DNA from 2 places in the Clostridium sulfidigenes genome. Region 1 is predicted to be linked to the other one. Evidence: predicted binding sites of a transcription regulator. Region 1 holds the regulator's gene; the other holds the start of a gene.
What was found. The regulator HrcA, encoded in region 1, represses chaperone genes, less so after heat shock. The targets are predictions, from matches to a motif close to TGTTAGCACTCNNNNNNNNNGAGTGCTAACA.
Positions count from the first base shown of each region.

Region 2: the regulator HrcA is predicted to act here: its motif matches at 3,142-3,172, upstream of groES (co-chaperone GroES).

Region 1 is NZ_JBQHQR010000001.1:307,196-314,693, reverse strand. It holds gene dnaJ (molecular chaperone DnaJ) at 1-93, opposite strand, end outside; gene dnaK (molecular chaperone DnaK) at 260-2,119, opposite strand; gene grpE (nucleotide exchange factor GrpE) at 2,216-2,842, opposite strand; gene hrcA (heat-inducible transcriptional repressor HrcA) at 2,910-3,947, opposite strand; gene hemW (radical SAM family heme chaperone HemW) at 4,083-5,225, opposite strand; gene lepA (translation elongation factor 4) at 5,538-7,343, opposite strand; gene ACTNBA_RS01550 (hypothetical protein) at 7,496-7,498, opposite strand, start outside.
Region 2 is NZ_JBQHQR010000002.1:170,819-178,316, forward strand. It holds gene ACTNBA_RS02685 (prepilin peptidase) at 1-618, opposite strand, end outside; cyclic di-GMP riboswitch class II at 716-800, opposite strand; gene groL (chaperonin GroEL) at 1,118-2,746, opposite strand; gene groES (co-chaperone GroES) at 2,803-3,087, opposite strand; gene ACTNBA_RS02700 (TVP38/TMEM64 family protein) at 3,283-3,999, opposite strand; gene ACTNBA_RS02705 (DNA-3-methyladenine glycosylase family protein) at 4,057-4,938, opposite strand; gene ACTNBA_RS02710 (C-GCAxxG-C-C family (seleno)protein) at 5,033-5,443, opposite strand; gene gltA (NADPH-dependent glutamate synthase) at 5,677-7,059, opposite strand; gene ACTNBA_RS02720 (sulfide/dihydroorotate dehydrogenase-like FAD/NAD-binding protein) at 7,059-7,498, opposite strand, start outside.

The DNA.
Region 1 (7,498 bases):
CTTTAAAGCAGCCTTTTTAAAAGCTTTTTTTATCTCATCATCACTGGCACTTTTATCTATGCCAAGTACTTCATAATAATCTTTATTAGCCATATTTAAAATTCACCACCTATTTTACTTCGAATAATATATTAAGATATATTATGTATAATTGCAACCATGTATTAATGGGAACATTAAATTTTCACATTAAAATTTAACATTAAAATCAGTTTTAAGGGATGAGTGTTTCATCATCCCTTAAATAATTTAATGAATATTATTCTCCATCTACTTTAAAATCTGCATCTACAACATTGTCATCATGTGGTGCATCTTGAGCTCCTGCTCCTGCTGCTCCACCCATGTTGTTTGGATCAAAACCTTCTGCTCCTGGCTGTCCGCCTTCAGCTTGGTATACCTTTGAAGATACAGCGTAGAATTCTTGTGTTAACTCTTCTGTAGCTTTTTTAATAGCTTCTATATCTTCTCCATCTTTAACTGATTTTAATACTTGGATTCTTTGTTCTACCTTAGCTTTATCATCAGCAGAAACTTTATCTCCTAGGTCAGTTAAAGTTTTTTCTGTTTGGTAAACCATTTGATCTGCAGTGTTTTTAACTTCTATAGCTTCTTTTCTCTTCTTATCTTCTTCTGCAAATCTTTCTGCTTCATTTACTGCATTTTGGATTTCATCATCACTTAAGTTAGTTGAAGCTGTGATAGTTATATTAGCTTCTTTTCCAGTTCCTTTGTCTTTAGCAGAAACTTTAACTATACCGTTAGCATCTATATCAAAAGTTACTTCGATTTGAGGAATTCCTCTTGGAGCTGCTGCAATTCCAGAAAGAGTGAATCTTCCTAAAGTTTTGTTGTCAGCTGCCATTTGTCTTTCACCTTGAACTACGTGAATTTCAACAGATGTTTGACCGTCTGCTGCAGTTGAGAATACTTGGCTCTTCTTAGTTGGAATTGTTGTATTTCTTTCGATTAATGGAGTAGCAACTCCTCCTAAAGTTTCAATTCCTAGAGTTAATGGTGAAACGTCAAGAAGTAATACATCTTTAACATCTCCTGTTAAAACTCCACCTTGAATAGCTGCACCTGCTGCAACACACTCATCTGGGTTAACTCCTTTTGATGGTTCTTTTCCTGTAAAGTTTTTAACTGCTTCTACAACAGCTGGGATTCTTGTAGATCCACCAACTAATACAACCTTGTCAATTTCTCCTATTGAAAGATCAGCATCTTGAAGAGCTTTTCTCATTGGCTCAATAGTTCTTTGTACTAAATCATGAGTTAATTCATTGAATTTAGCTCTTGTTAGGTTCATATCTATATGTTTTGGACCTGTAGCATCAGCTGTGATAAATGGAAGATTGATGTTTGTTTGAGTAGAAGATGATAATTCTATTTTAGCTTTTTCAGCAGCTTCTTTTAATCTTTGAAGTGCCATTTTATCATTTCTTAAATCAATTCCATTAGAAGCTTTAAAATCTTCAGCTATATAATCCATAACCTTTTGGTCAAAGTCATCTCCACCAAGACGAGTATCTCCATTTGTAGATTTAACTTCGAAAACTCCATCTCCAAGTTCTAAGATAGATACGTCGAAAGTACCACCACCAAGGTCATATACAAATATCTTTTGGTTTGTATCCATTTTGTCAAGACCATAAGCAAGAGATGCAGCTGTTGGCTCGTTTATAATTCTCTTAACATCAAGACCTGCAATTCTTCCTGCGTCTTTAGTTGCTTGTCTTTGGCTATCATTGAAGTATGCTGGAACTGTGATAACAGCTTCTGTAACTGTTTCTCCAAGGTATGCTTCAGCATCTGCTTTTAATTTTTGAAGTACCATTGCAGATATTTCTTGTGGAGTATATTCTTTTCCATCTATATTTACTTTATGATTTGTTCCCATTTCTCTTTTAATTGAGATTATAGTTTTATCTGGGTTTGTTATTGATTGTCTTTTTGCTACTTGACCAACAAGTCTTTCACCATCTTGTAAGAAAGATACTACTGATGGAGTAGTTCTAGCACCTTCTGCGTTTGGTATTATAACTGGATCTCCACCTTCCATAACTGATACACAAGAGTTTGTTGTTCCTAAATCAATTCCTATAATTTTTGCCATTGTAATTTCCTCCTATAAATTAATACACTTATTTTCTTCTAATTTACTATATACATTTATTTTTAATTAAAGATTAAAATCTTTATAAATCATAGATTAATTTGCTACTTTAACCATACTATGTCTTAATACTTTATCGCCTTTTTTATATCCCTTTAGGAATACTTCAGCTACTTGATTTTTTCCTAAGTTTTCATCTTCTATATGCATTACTGCATCATGGAAGTTAGGGTCAAATTCTCCATCAGATGAGATTTCTTCAACGCCTAGCTTTTCAAAAGAAGCTGTAAACTGATTTATAGTTAATTCAATACCTTTTTTAAGATCTTCTGCACTACCATCTACTGCAACAGCTCTTTCTAAATTGTCTAATACAGGTAGTATTTCCTTTAATACATCAGCACAAGCTTCTGTATATATATTTTCCTTTTCCTTAGAAGTTCTTTTTCTAAAGTTATCATATTCAGCTACAGTTCTTAATAATTTATCTTTCAAAGAATCATTTTCTTCTTTAAGCTCTTTAATTTCTTCTTTGCGATTTCTGAATTTTTTCATCTCATCTTCCTTATCATCTTCCTCTTTAACCTCTGAGGTTTCTTCACCGGAAGTGCCTTCCTCTTCATTTTGTTCTTTTTCAGAAGGGTCATTTTCTAAAATTTCATCCGCATTATCTTCCATATCTTTTTTATCTAGCTCTTGGTTTTCTTCCATATTATTTTCCAATGCTCTTTCCTCCAATCTAAATGTTTATCTCATTTACTTTGAATTTTGAATATATATAAACCCATAGTTAATCTGGATCATATATGCTAGAGATCTTGTCGTTTATCTCATTAACCACAGTATCAAGAACAGCTATAACTTTATCATAATGGATTCTTGTAGGTCCTATAACTCCTATGGTACCCATAATACGGCCATTGCAACTATAGCTAGCAGTGATTATACTGCACTCTTTAGCGCACTCCACAAAGTTTTCTTCTCCTATACTAATAAATAAAGATTCCTTGTTTCCTTTGCTAAGAATTTCATTTAGGTTTTCTTCATTATTTACTAACCCTAAAAATGCCTTTGCCTTATCGATGTTATTATATTCAGGATAGTTAAATATATTTGTAGCACCCTTAGTATAAATTTCACCATAATCTCCCAACACTAGTGTTTCATGAAGAACAGGAATTATACAGTCAAATATCTCTTCGTAACCAACTAATTCATTTTTTAAATTAACAAGGAAATCTAGAGTAATTTGTTCTATGCTAATCCCTACAAGTAGTCTATTAAGAGCATTATTCACTTTTACTAGCTTATTGTCATCTACTGGATTTGTTACTCTAATAGTATTATTTTTTATATTACCATTGTCTGTTATTATTGTAGATAAAATTATGTGCTTTTCTATTGCTAATAACTTTATATACTTAATACTTGACTTTTTAACAGGAGCAACTTTTACTACAGAAGTTAGTCTAGTAATATTAGAAAGTACATCTATAGCACCCTTAATTATACTATCTATTTCACTTATAGATGTGTCCTTTATCAGGTCATGTCTTATAGTTTCATGCTCTTCTTCTGTAAGTCTGCTAGGGGTCATAAGTCTATCTACATAAAGTCTATAACCCTTATCAGAAGGTCGTCTTCCAGAGGATGAATGGAGTTGTTCTAAAAATCCCATTTCTTCAAGATCAGCCATTTCATTTCTAATAGTAGCTGAACTTATTCCTAAATCGTATTTTTTAGATATGGTTCTTGAACCTACAGGTTCTCCGTAAGTTATATAATCATTTATTATAGCCTGTAAGATTTTAATCTTTCTTTCATCCATATCCATGTTATCACCTCTTTGTTAGCACTCACTACTCACGAGTGCTAATGACTATATTTAATATATATCACTTATAAAATTTAATGTCAATATGATTCATAAATTATTTACAAAATTATCTGATTGATAAATTATTTACAAAATTAAATCTGCCATTACTTGATTACTTAGTTCTATCCCTCTTTTAGTAAGGTATAATCTATCTCCTTTTAAATTTAATAAGTCCAACTTTACATACTTATCTATAACCTCTTTATATTTTTCAAAAATGGAGATGTTAAACCTTCTCTTAAATTCTTCTATACTTATACCTTCTATTTTTCTTAATCCTAAGAACATGAACTCTTCTATATCATCCTTTAAGGAATTTTCATTACTCTCTACCACTGCAGAGCTTTTATTTTCCATAGACATTATATAGGTTTCTATTTTTTCTTCATTTCTATACCTAATGCCATTAACATAGGAATGGGAAGATGAGCCACAACCAATATAATTTTCTAAATTCCAATATATTTTATTATGCCTGCACTCTAATCCATCCTTTGCAAAATTGGAAATCTCATACTGGTGATATCCTTTTATCTCTAAAAAATTAATGGCTTCAGCATACATGTCCCTTTCCACATCTTCATCAGGTAAAATTAATTTATCCTTTTCATAAAGATTATAAAACTTAGTTCCTTCTTCTATGATTAAGCTGTAGCAAGAAATATGCTCTGGGTTTAACTCTACAACCTGACTTAAAGTTTCCTTCCACTGAGCTAAACTTTGATCTGGAAGTCCAAACATTAAATCTACATTTATATTATTGAAACCAAAATTCCTTAACATTTCATAGCTATGTTTAAAATCCTCAAGGGAATGAATTCTTCCTAGTGAATTAAGGTGACACTGTTGCACAGCTTGAAGTCCCATAGAAATTCTATTTACTCCCATGGCTTTAAAAATTTTTAGTTGCTCCTCATTAAAAGTCTTAGGATTCCCCTCAATAGTAAACTCAAAACCTTCCACTATCCTGTTTAATCCCCCTAGGGCTTTTTCTATAATTTTCCATCCATCAATGCACAAATAGGTGGGAGTTCCCCCACCTATAAATATGGTGCTTATAATTTTATCCTGGCAAGATACTTTAATTTCCTCACTCAATGCCTTAGCATAATCTATCATTAAACTTTCTTTACCACTATAGGAAGGAAAATCACAGTAATGACATTTCATCTTACAAAAGGGTATATGAATATATAATCCCACTGTATTTAATCCTACTGTATCCATTTTTCTTCTCCTTTAATATCCACTTCATTAACTTCTGAAAATTCTTCTCCATGACAAGGTTAATCGCTAGGAAACTAAATTTGATTAAGAAATTCTAAGTCTTCGCTTTTATAAATTTACCTACCCTCACCATTCGCCGTCATGGCTCAGGGTTCGGCTCTTGCCGTCGTGGCAAGAATTACGGTAATTTTATAACGCTCCGACTAAGAATTTCTAAAATCAAATTTATGATTGTTTCTACGCCGATTACCTATTGTCATTGCGAAGAATTTTCATGACATTAATAAATTAATTTATTATAAGTACTAATAACTAGTCAACTTTAAGTACTGCCATGAATGCTTCTTGTGGAACTTCAACGCTTCCTACTTGTCTCATTCGCTTCTTACCTTCTTTTTGTTTCTCAAGAAGTTTTTTCTTTCTTGAGATATCTCCACCGTAACACTTAGCAAGTACGTCTTTTCTCATAGCTTTTACAGTTTCTCTAGCTATTATTTTAGCTCCTATGGCTGCTTGAATTGGAATCTCAAACATTTGTCTTGGAATAATCTCCTTAAGCTTTTCTACCATGGATCTTCCTCTATGGTAAGCTCTATCTGCTGGAACTATCATAGATAGTGCATCCACTACATCTCCATTAAGAAGTATGTCAAGCTTAACAAGTTGAGTTCTCTTATACCCTTTAAGTTCATAGTCAAAGGATGCATATCCTCTAGTTCTAGATTTTAAAGCATCAAAGAAATCATATACTATTTCATTAAGTGGAATATCATAGTTAATTACAACCCTAGTTTCTTCGATATATTGCATATCTATGAAGGTTCCTCTCTTCTCTTGGCATAACTCCATGATTGCTCCTACATAATCTGAAGGTGATATTATTGAAGCCTTAACTTCTGGCTCTTCCATATAGGATATTTCACTTGGCTCTGGTAAGTTAGTTGGGTTTGTAATCTCTATAATTTCCCCATCAGTCTTAGCTACCTTGTAAACAACGGAAGGTGCAGTGGTAATTATATCCAGATTAAACTCTCTCTCTATCCTCTCTTGAATTATCTCCATGTGAAGTAATCCTAAAAATCCACATCTAAATCCAAAACCTAGAGCTATAGATGTCTCTGGTTCAAAGGATAGGGCTGCATCGTTAAGCTGTAGCTTTTCAAGAGCTTCCTTTAATGTTTCATACTTAGCTCCATCTACAGGGTATATTCCACTAAACACCATAGGTATAGCTGGTCTATATCCTTCTAGCGGTTGAGCTGCTGGTCTTCCTGCTTCTGTGATGGTATCTCCAGCTCTAGCATCTTTTACATTTCTAATAGCTGCACTTAAGTATCCAACGTCTCCAGCTCTAAGTTCATCCACCTTTAATGGACCTGGAGTAAATACTCCTACCTCAGTTACATCGTAGACTTTATTAGTATTCATTAATTTGATTTTAGTTCCTGGCTTTACTACCCCATCAAATACTCTGATGTAGGTTACTACACCTTTATATGAGTCATAGTAAGAGTCAAAGATTAAGGCCTTAAGAGGAGCTTCTTCATCCCCTTCTGGTGCTGGTACTTTAGCTATAACAGTTTTAATTACATCCTCTATATTTAATCCTGTTTTAGCAGATATTAATGGTGCATCATCTGCTGGAATTCCAATAACATCTTCAATTTCTTGCTTAACCTCATTAGGTCTTGCACTTTGAAGATCTATTTTGTTTATAACTGGAGCAATTTCAAGGTCATGATCTAAGGCTAAGTAACAGTTTGCAAGGGTCTGTGCTTGTATACCTTGAGTTGCATCCACAACTAATACAGCTCCTTCACAAGCTGCTAAACTTCTAGAAACCTCATAGTTAAAGTCTACGTGACCTGGAGTATCTATTAGATTTAAAATATACTCTTCGCCCTCTTCTGTTCTATGTATAAGTCTTGCTGCTTGAGCCTTGATTGTAATTCCTCTTTCTCTTTCTAATTCCATGTTATCTAGTACTTGGGCTTCCATTTCCCTAGCTGTTAAAGTACCTGTTTTTTCAAGTAATCTATCTGCTAAAGTAGACTTGCCGTGATCTATATGTGCTACTATAGAAAAATTTCTTATGTGTTTTTGTCTGTTAGTTTGCATCTACTCAAATACCCCCGTAAATTTATATTAACTCTTTATTAAAGTCACCTTTTCTAATCTAATTATCAACTATACTTAGTTAGATAATAAACCAAAGTAAATTATACCATAAAATAAAGGTTCCTTGTCAATATACTTTATAATGTTAACTTTTA
Region 2 (7,498 bases), on a different contig from region 1:
AACTGCAATTGTTCCTCCTATAATGAAGGATATGAGTAAAAAGTATATCTCTAATTTCCATCCTAGAAATAATCCACATAATACTGCTATTTCAATATCTCCAACACCCATGCCACCAGTTAAAACATATATTAAACCAATAACACCTAGGCCTATTAATCCCCCAATAATATAGTTAGTTATACTATGGGAGTATGCTACAGTTTCTATAAGGATAAAGATTATACCCACTGCCATTCCACTATAAACTACACTAGAATACACATCTGTAGTATCATAATCAATAAGGGCTATGACTATTAAAAATAGAGTTAAAAGGGAATACTTAAAAAAGCTTAACCCTATGCCATATCTAAGATATATTCCTACTAATAAAATCCCTGTAAGCCCTTCTACTAAGGGATATCTCATAGAAATCTTAGATTCACAATATCTACATTTACCCTTAAGCCATAGATAACTTACTATTGGAAATAAATCCTTCCATTTCAATCTAGTATCACAATTTCCACAATGGGAAGGTGGACTAATTAATGACTGATTGTTAGGTATTCTATAAATACATACATTTAAAAAACTTCCTATTACTACTCCATATAAAAATACTATAAAACCCATAATTTATTATCCTTTTACATTTATTTCTATTTAGAAATCATTATACTATATTTTTACATATGTGTATATAAAATACACGCAAAAAAACCGACTAAATTTATAATTTAGCCGGTTGTACCATTAACTCAACAACTTTCAAGGTACCCAAATAAAAAAGTTGCATCATTGTATCTAAACTTACTTTCTTTTTATATAAACTTACTTTCTTTTTATATAAATTTATTTTACATTTATATAAATTTGTTTTATTGTTGTATAAATTTATAAATGTTAAACATATTATACTATAATTTGTATTATATTTCTATATACTTTCCTTGTTATGTGTTATTTTATTACATTTATCCTTAAAATCCACTGTTTTAAAGGTTTTTATAGACTTTGTAGATAATTAAATTGATAAAATTTGGAGAGAATTTATGTGAACATTAATTATGGATGTAAAAAAAGACTTCCATGAAAACTTCATGAAAGTCTTAATTCTATTTAATATTTAATTTTAGTACATTCCGTCCATTCCCATTCCTGGTGCACCTGGCATTGGAACTGGGTTCTTTTCTGGAATATCAACAACAGCAGCTTCTGTTGTTAAGAATGTTGATGCTACAGATGCAGCATTTTGAAGTGCGCTTCTTGTAACCTTAGTTGGGTCAACTATTCCAGCTTTAATCATATCTACATATTCAGCATTTAATGCATCATAGCCTATTTCTGTAGCTGAATTTCTAACTCTTTCAACTACTACTGAAGCTTCTGCACCAGCATTTGTAGCTATTTGTCTTAATGGCTCTTCAAGAGCTCTTCTTACAATGTTAATACCTACTTGGATTTCTGAAACCTCTGAAGTTAGTTTAGCAACTGCTTCTATTGCATTAATATAAACAGTTCCACCACCTGCAACGATACCTTCTTCAACTGCAGCTTTTGTAGCAGCAAGAGCATCTTCAATTCTTAATTTCTTTTCTTTTAATTCTGTTTCAGTAGCAGCACCAACTTTGATTACTGCAACTCCACCAGCAAGTTTTGCAAGTCTTTCATTTAATTTTTCTTTATCAAATTCAGAAGTTGTATCTTCCATTTGTTTCTTAATTTGATTTACTCTAGATGCTATATTTTCTTTTGCACCTTTTCCATTTACGATAACAGTGTTTTCTTTAGTAACTTTAACACTATCAGCTCTTCCTAACATTTCAATAGTTGCATCTTTAATGTCGTGTCCTAATTCTTCTGAAATTACTGTACCACCTGTAAGTATTGCTATATCTTCAAGCATTTCTTTTCTTCTATCACCAAAGCCTGGAGCTTTAACAGCAACACATGTAAATGTTCCTCTTAATTTATTAACTACTAAAGTAGCTATTGCTTCACCTTCAACATCTTCAGCAATTATTAAAAGTTTTTTACCTTGCTGTACTATTTGCTCAAGAATTGGAAGTAATTCTTGGATGTTAGATATTTTCTTATCAGTTATTAAAATGTATGGATTATCAAGTACAGATTCCATCTTATCTGTGTCAGTTACCATATATGCACTTAAATATCCTCTATCAAATTGCATACCTTCAACAACATCAAGTTCAGTTCCCATTGTTTTAGACTCTTCTACAGCTATAACACCTTCGTTACCTACTTTATCCATTGCTGTAGCTATTAGAGCTCCAACTTCCTCGTCTGCTGCTGATATAGCTGCAACTCTTGCTATGTCTTCTTTTCCATCTACTTGTCTAGAGTATTTTTTTATTTCTTCAACTGCTGTATCTACAGCCATTCTTATACCATTTCTAAGTAACATTGGGTTTGAACCAGCTGTTACATTCTTAAGTCCTTCTCTTATGATCGCTTGAGCAAGTACTGTAGCAGTTGTAGTTCCGTCTCCAGCTACATCGTTTGTTTTGTTTGCAACTTCTTTTACAAGTTGTGCTCCCATATTCTCATATGCATCTTCAAGTTCTATTTCTCTAGCTATTGTAACACCATCATTTGTTATAAGTGGTGAACCAAATTTTTTATCTAATATAACATTTCTTCCCTTTGGTCCTAAAGTTACCTTAACTGTATCTGCAAGTACGTCTACACCTCTTTGCATAGCTCTTCTTGATTCTTCTCCGAATAAAATACTTTTAGCCATATTCATTTACCTCCTATGATATGTGAATTTCTTAGCTTATCATTAAAATATATTACTTATTCTAATATTGCTAATATGTCTTCTTGCTTTAATATAATATATTCTTGTCCTTGTAATTTAACTTCTGTTCCTGCAAATTTAGAAAATAATATCTTATCTCCTATTTTCACTTCCATCTTAATTTCTCTTCCATGAGAATAAGTTCCTGGACCTACTGCAACGACTTCTGCCTCTTGTGGTTTTTCTTTTGCAGTACCTGCTAGAACTATTCCTCCTTTAGTTATTTCCTCAGATTCTAATCTTTTGATTACAACTCTGTCGCCTAATGGTCTGATATTCATAAAAAACCCTCCTAATTGTTAGTTATTTATATAATTTTTTTATTTATCTTTATTTATTAGCACTCACGACTATTGAGTGCTAACTACAATATAATAATATATAATTATTATTTTATAAGCAAATCTTTTATTTTAATAGAACCTGGTAAAATAAGCGAATATATTAAAATATCTCACTCATGGTAATATTTTCTCTTATTTTCTCTTATTTTTACCTTTATGCTTTAAGGCTCTATGGAAAAAGTCTATAATGCTATGTCCTTTAAGTATTCCGACTAAAAATAAGACTCCTGATACTACCCCTATAATTATCATAGATACATAGTCCCCTCTATGTATACCGTGGCCAAACATGGCAGATGTGATTATCCATGGTAATCTACCAGCAGAAGAATATAATATAAAATCCCTTAGAGTTACATTGGATATACCAGCTACATAAACTAATATATCTTTAGGTATTCCAGGTATAAAGTATATTACAAAGATAACTATATTATTACTTCCAGCATCTAATATTCTCTTTATCTTAGTTAAATTATTTTTTTCAATAAGCTTATTTATATACTTTTTCCCAAATAATTTAGCTATAAAATAAGCAACTACACTTCCAAGAATTATCCCTACTGCAGAGGCAATTCCTCCTACTAAAGGTCCGAATATGTATCCACCTGCTACTTGAACAACTTCTCCTGGTATAAAGAATATTATTACTTGTATCATTTGTAGCACTACAAAGGCAATTATACTATAACTACCAAAGGATAGTATTAATTTTTTTAATTCTTCTGGATCTCTAAATACAGTGAATTTCTTGGAAAATTCCCAATAGGCTATTAATAATACTACTATAACTATAGTCCATATTACTCCATTTGTTACATACTTTTTTATCTTATTTTTATTCTCCATACCTTTCCCACCTTGTATACCCTTAGTTTATGTTCTATATATCAACATATTTCTAACTTAATCTATTTTTATATTGTTTTCTCTTGCATAATAAAATAAGTATTGTTGTGCAAATCCAGATAAGCTACCAAACTTCTCTCTTGCAAACTCCCTTATTTTAGGCAATGATACATCTGGTGCCACATAAAAGAACTGCATTGCTCTTTTCACCCATACATCCACTGGAAATGCTGAGTATTTCCCCATAGAAAATAGCATTATGCAATCTGCTACCTTAGGCCCTACTCCATTAAAATTTTTAAGACCCTCATGACATCCATCATCATCACTTTGTTTTATTGCGTTTAAATCATAGGTACCACTACTCAAATCTTCTAGTGCCTTATATATATACTTAGCCCTAAATCCAACACCTAAAGCTTCTATATCTTCTACCGTAGCTCTTCTAAACTCCTCTAAGGTTGGAAAAGCGTAATATGTATTTCCCTTGTACTTTATAGATTTGCCAAATACTTTACTTATATTTTCTATAGCTCTTTTTATCATAGGGATTCTATTATTTGCAGATATAATAAAAGATATTAGCATTTCAAAGGGATCTTGCTGTAGTATTCTTATTCCTACACCAAATTCTACTGCTTTTTTTAAAAGTTCATCCTTCTCAAATTCTTCTTTTATAGCTGAATAGTCCCTTTCTAGGTCAAAGTAATTTAGCCATATGTCATTAAAATCCTTTAAATCCGTATTATATATAACTACATCATTATTCCTTTTTTCAATTTCAATAACTTTTCCAAAGGCTACACCTATATAATTATTATTATCTTGTCTGTTCCATCTAAAACATTGTCCACAATCAAAAATATGGGGAAGTTCAAAATTCTTTACATCCTTTAATATAACTTTTCCACTTTCTTCAATAGCTTCTTTAAAGTCCATCCATATCAACCTCCTTGAAATAACATTTATGGGATGCTAGTTTAAAAATAGTGCTAAGGATATTCTCAGCACTAAGTTTTAAAATTATTCTCAATTACTGTTTATTTCTCTCTCTTGTTACTATGTTGTCTAATATAACTGCACCTTTTTCTACTATATTAAGACATCTTACTTCATCATTTCTATATAATTCCTTTAATTTATCACAATTTAATGAATTACATTCTTTATTAAAGTTTTCAATGAATTCTTGAGTAAGGGTTTTTACATAATCACTTTCATGGGCTCTTTCCTTTGTAAATAAAATACCAAGAACAGAAATTGCTCCTGTGATAACTCCACAAGTGGATTCTACACCCATTCCCCCACCGAAAGCAGCCATGGTTTTAAAAGTTTCTTTACTTAAGTTTAAACCATATTCTTCATTAGCAGCATATAGCATAGTCTCTGCACAGTTTAAATCATATTCTTCTCCATAATATTTTTTCACTACATCTAATAACATATTTATGCACCCTACTTTCCTATTAATTAGTCCTAAACTTCAGAGAAGCTAAGAACTCTGTTTATTATAGTTTTAGTCATAAATCTATGACTCCAAAAATTTCTTTAAATGTATTAGAAATCTACTAGTTTTCAGTTTCATTATACTATATTTATCATATAAAAAAGCCATATTTTAAAGAATTTCACATAACTTTAAAATATGGCTTGATTTTATTAATTCTGCTTTTAAAATTACTTACTTAATTGCTCATCAATAGCTTTAGCAGCTTTTTTACCAGCTTCCATAGCAAGTATAACTGTAGCTGCACCTGTTACAGCATCTCCACCAGCATATACTTTTTCTTTTGAAGTAAGTCCTGTTTCTTCCTCTGCAACTATGCATTTATATTTATTAGTTTCTAAGCCTTTAGTTGTAGCTGGAATTAATGGGTTTGGTGAAGTTCCTAGTGACATGATAACAGTGTCACAGTCTAATGTAAACTCAGAACCTTCTATTACTTGTGGTCTTCTTCTTCCAGATGCATCTGGCTCTCCAAGTTCCATTCTTACACATTTCATTCCTTTAACCCAACCATTTTCATCCCCAAGGATTTCTGTAGGATTAACTAATAAATCAAGGATAACTCCTTCTTCTTTAGCGTGATGTACTTCTTCTACTCTAGCTGGAAGTTCAGCTTCACTTCTTCTATAAACTATATGTGTTTCTGAACCTAGTCTTAAAGCTGTTCTAGCAGCATCCATAGCAACGTTACCGCCACCAACTACTGCAACGCATTTACCAGATTTAATTGGAGTAGCATATTCATCTTTAAATGCTTTCATTAAGTTATTTCTAGTTAAGAATTCATTTGCTGAGAATACTCCATTTAAGTTTTCTCCTGGAATTCCCATAAACTTAGGAAGTCCTGCTCCTGATCCTATAAATACAGCTTCAAATTTCTCATCATTCATTAATTCATCTATTGTAACTGTTCTACCAACAACTACATTTGTTTCTATTTTAACTCCTAATTTTCTTAGGTTGTTTACTTCATGCTTAACAACGGTATCCTTTGGTAATCTAAACTCAGGAATTCCATAAAGTAAAACTCCACCTGGCTCATGTAAAGCTTCAAATACAGTTACGTCGTAACCCATTTTAGCAAGCTCCCCAGCGCAAGTTATTCCTGATGGGCCTGAACCAATTACAGCAACTTTTTTATTTTTCTTTTCAATCTCTTTAGTCAAATCCACATTGTTATTTCTTGACCAGTCTGCTACAAATCTTTCTAATTTTCCTATAGCAACTGCTTCACCTTTTATTCCAAGAACACATTTACTTTCACATTGTAATTCTTGAGGACAAACTCTTCCACATACTGCTGGAAGTGCTGTATATTTATCTAAAGCCTTTGCAGCTTGTGCAAATTCTTTTTCTTTTACATGATGAATAAACTCTGGTATATCTATTGCAACTGGACATTTAGATACACATGGTTTATTTTTACAATTTAAACATCTAGAAGCTTCTTGAACTGCTTCTTCTTCAGTGTAACCAAGACAAACTTCTTGAAAGTTAGTTGCTCTTACCTTTGGATCTTGTTCTTGTATTGGAGTTCTTTTCATTCTATCCATTAGTTATTTCCTCCTACTTTGCATCCTTTTTGTATAGAATCCTTTTGTATTTCTTCTGTCTTATACATAGTTGTTCTTTTTAATGCTTCATCGAAGTTTACTTTATGTCCATCAAATTCTGGTCCATCAACACAAGCAAATTTAGTTTCTCCATCAACAGTTATTCTACAAGCACCACACATACCTGTTCCATCAACCATGATTGGGTTCATACTAACTATTGTTTTTATACCTAATTCTTCTGTTAATTTACATACAAATTTCATCATTATCATTGGTCCTATAGCAATTACTGTATCGTATTTATTACCTTCTTCAACCAAAGATTTTAATCTATTAGTAACCATTCCTTTAAATCCATAGCTACCATCATCAGTTGCTACATAAACATTGTCTGCAACATTTTTCATATCTTCTTCTAAAATAACCATTTCTTTAT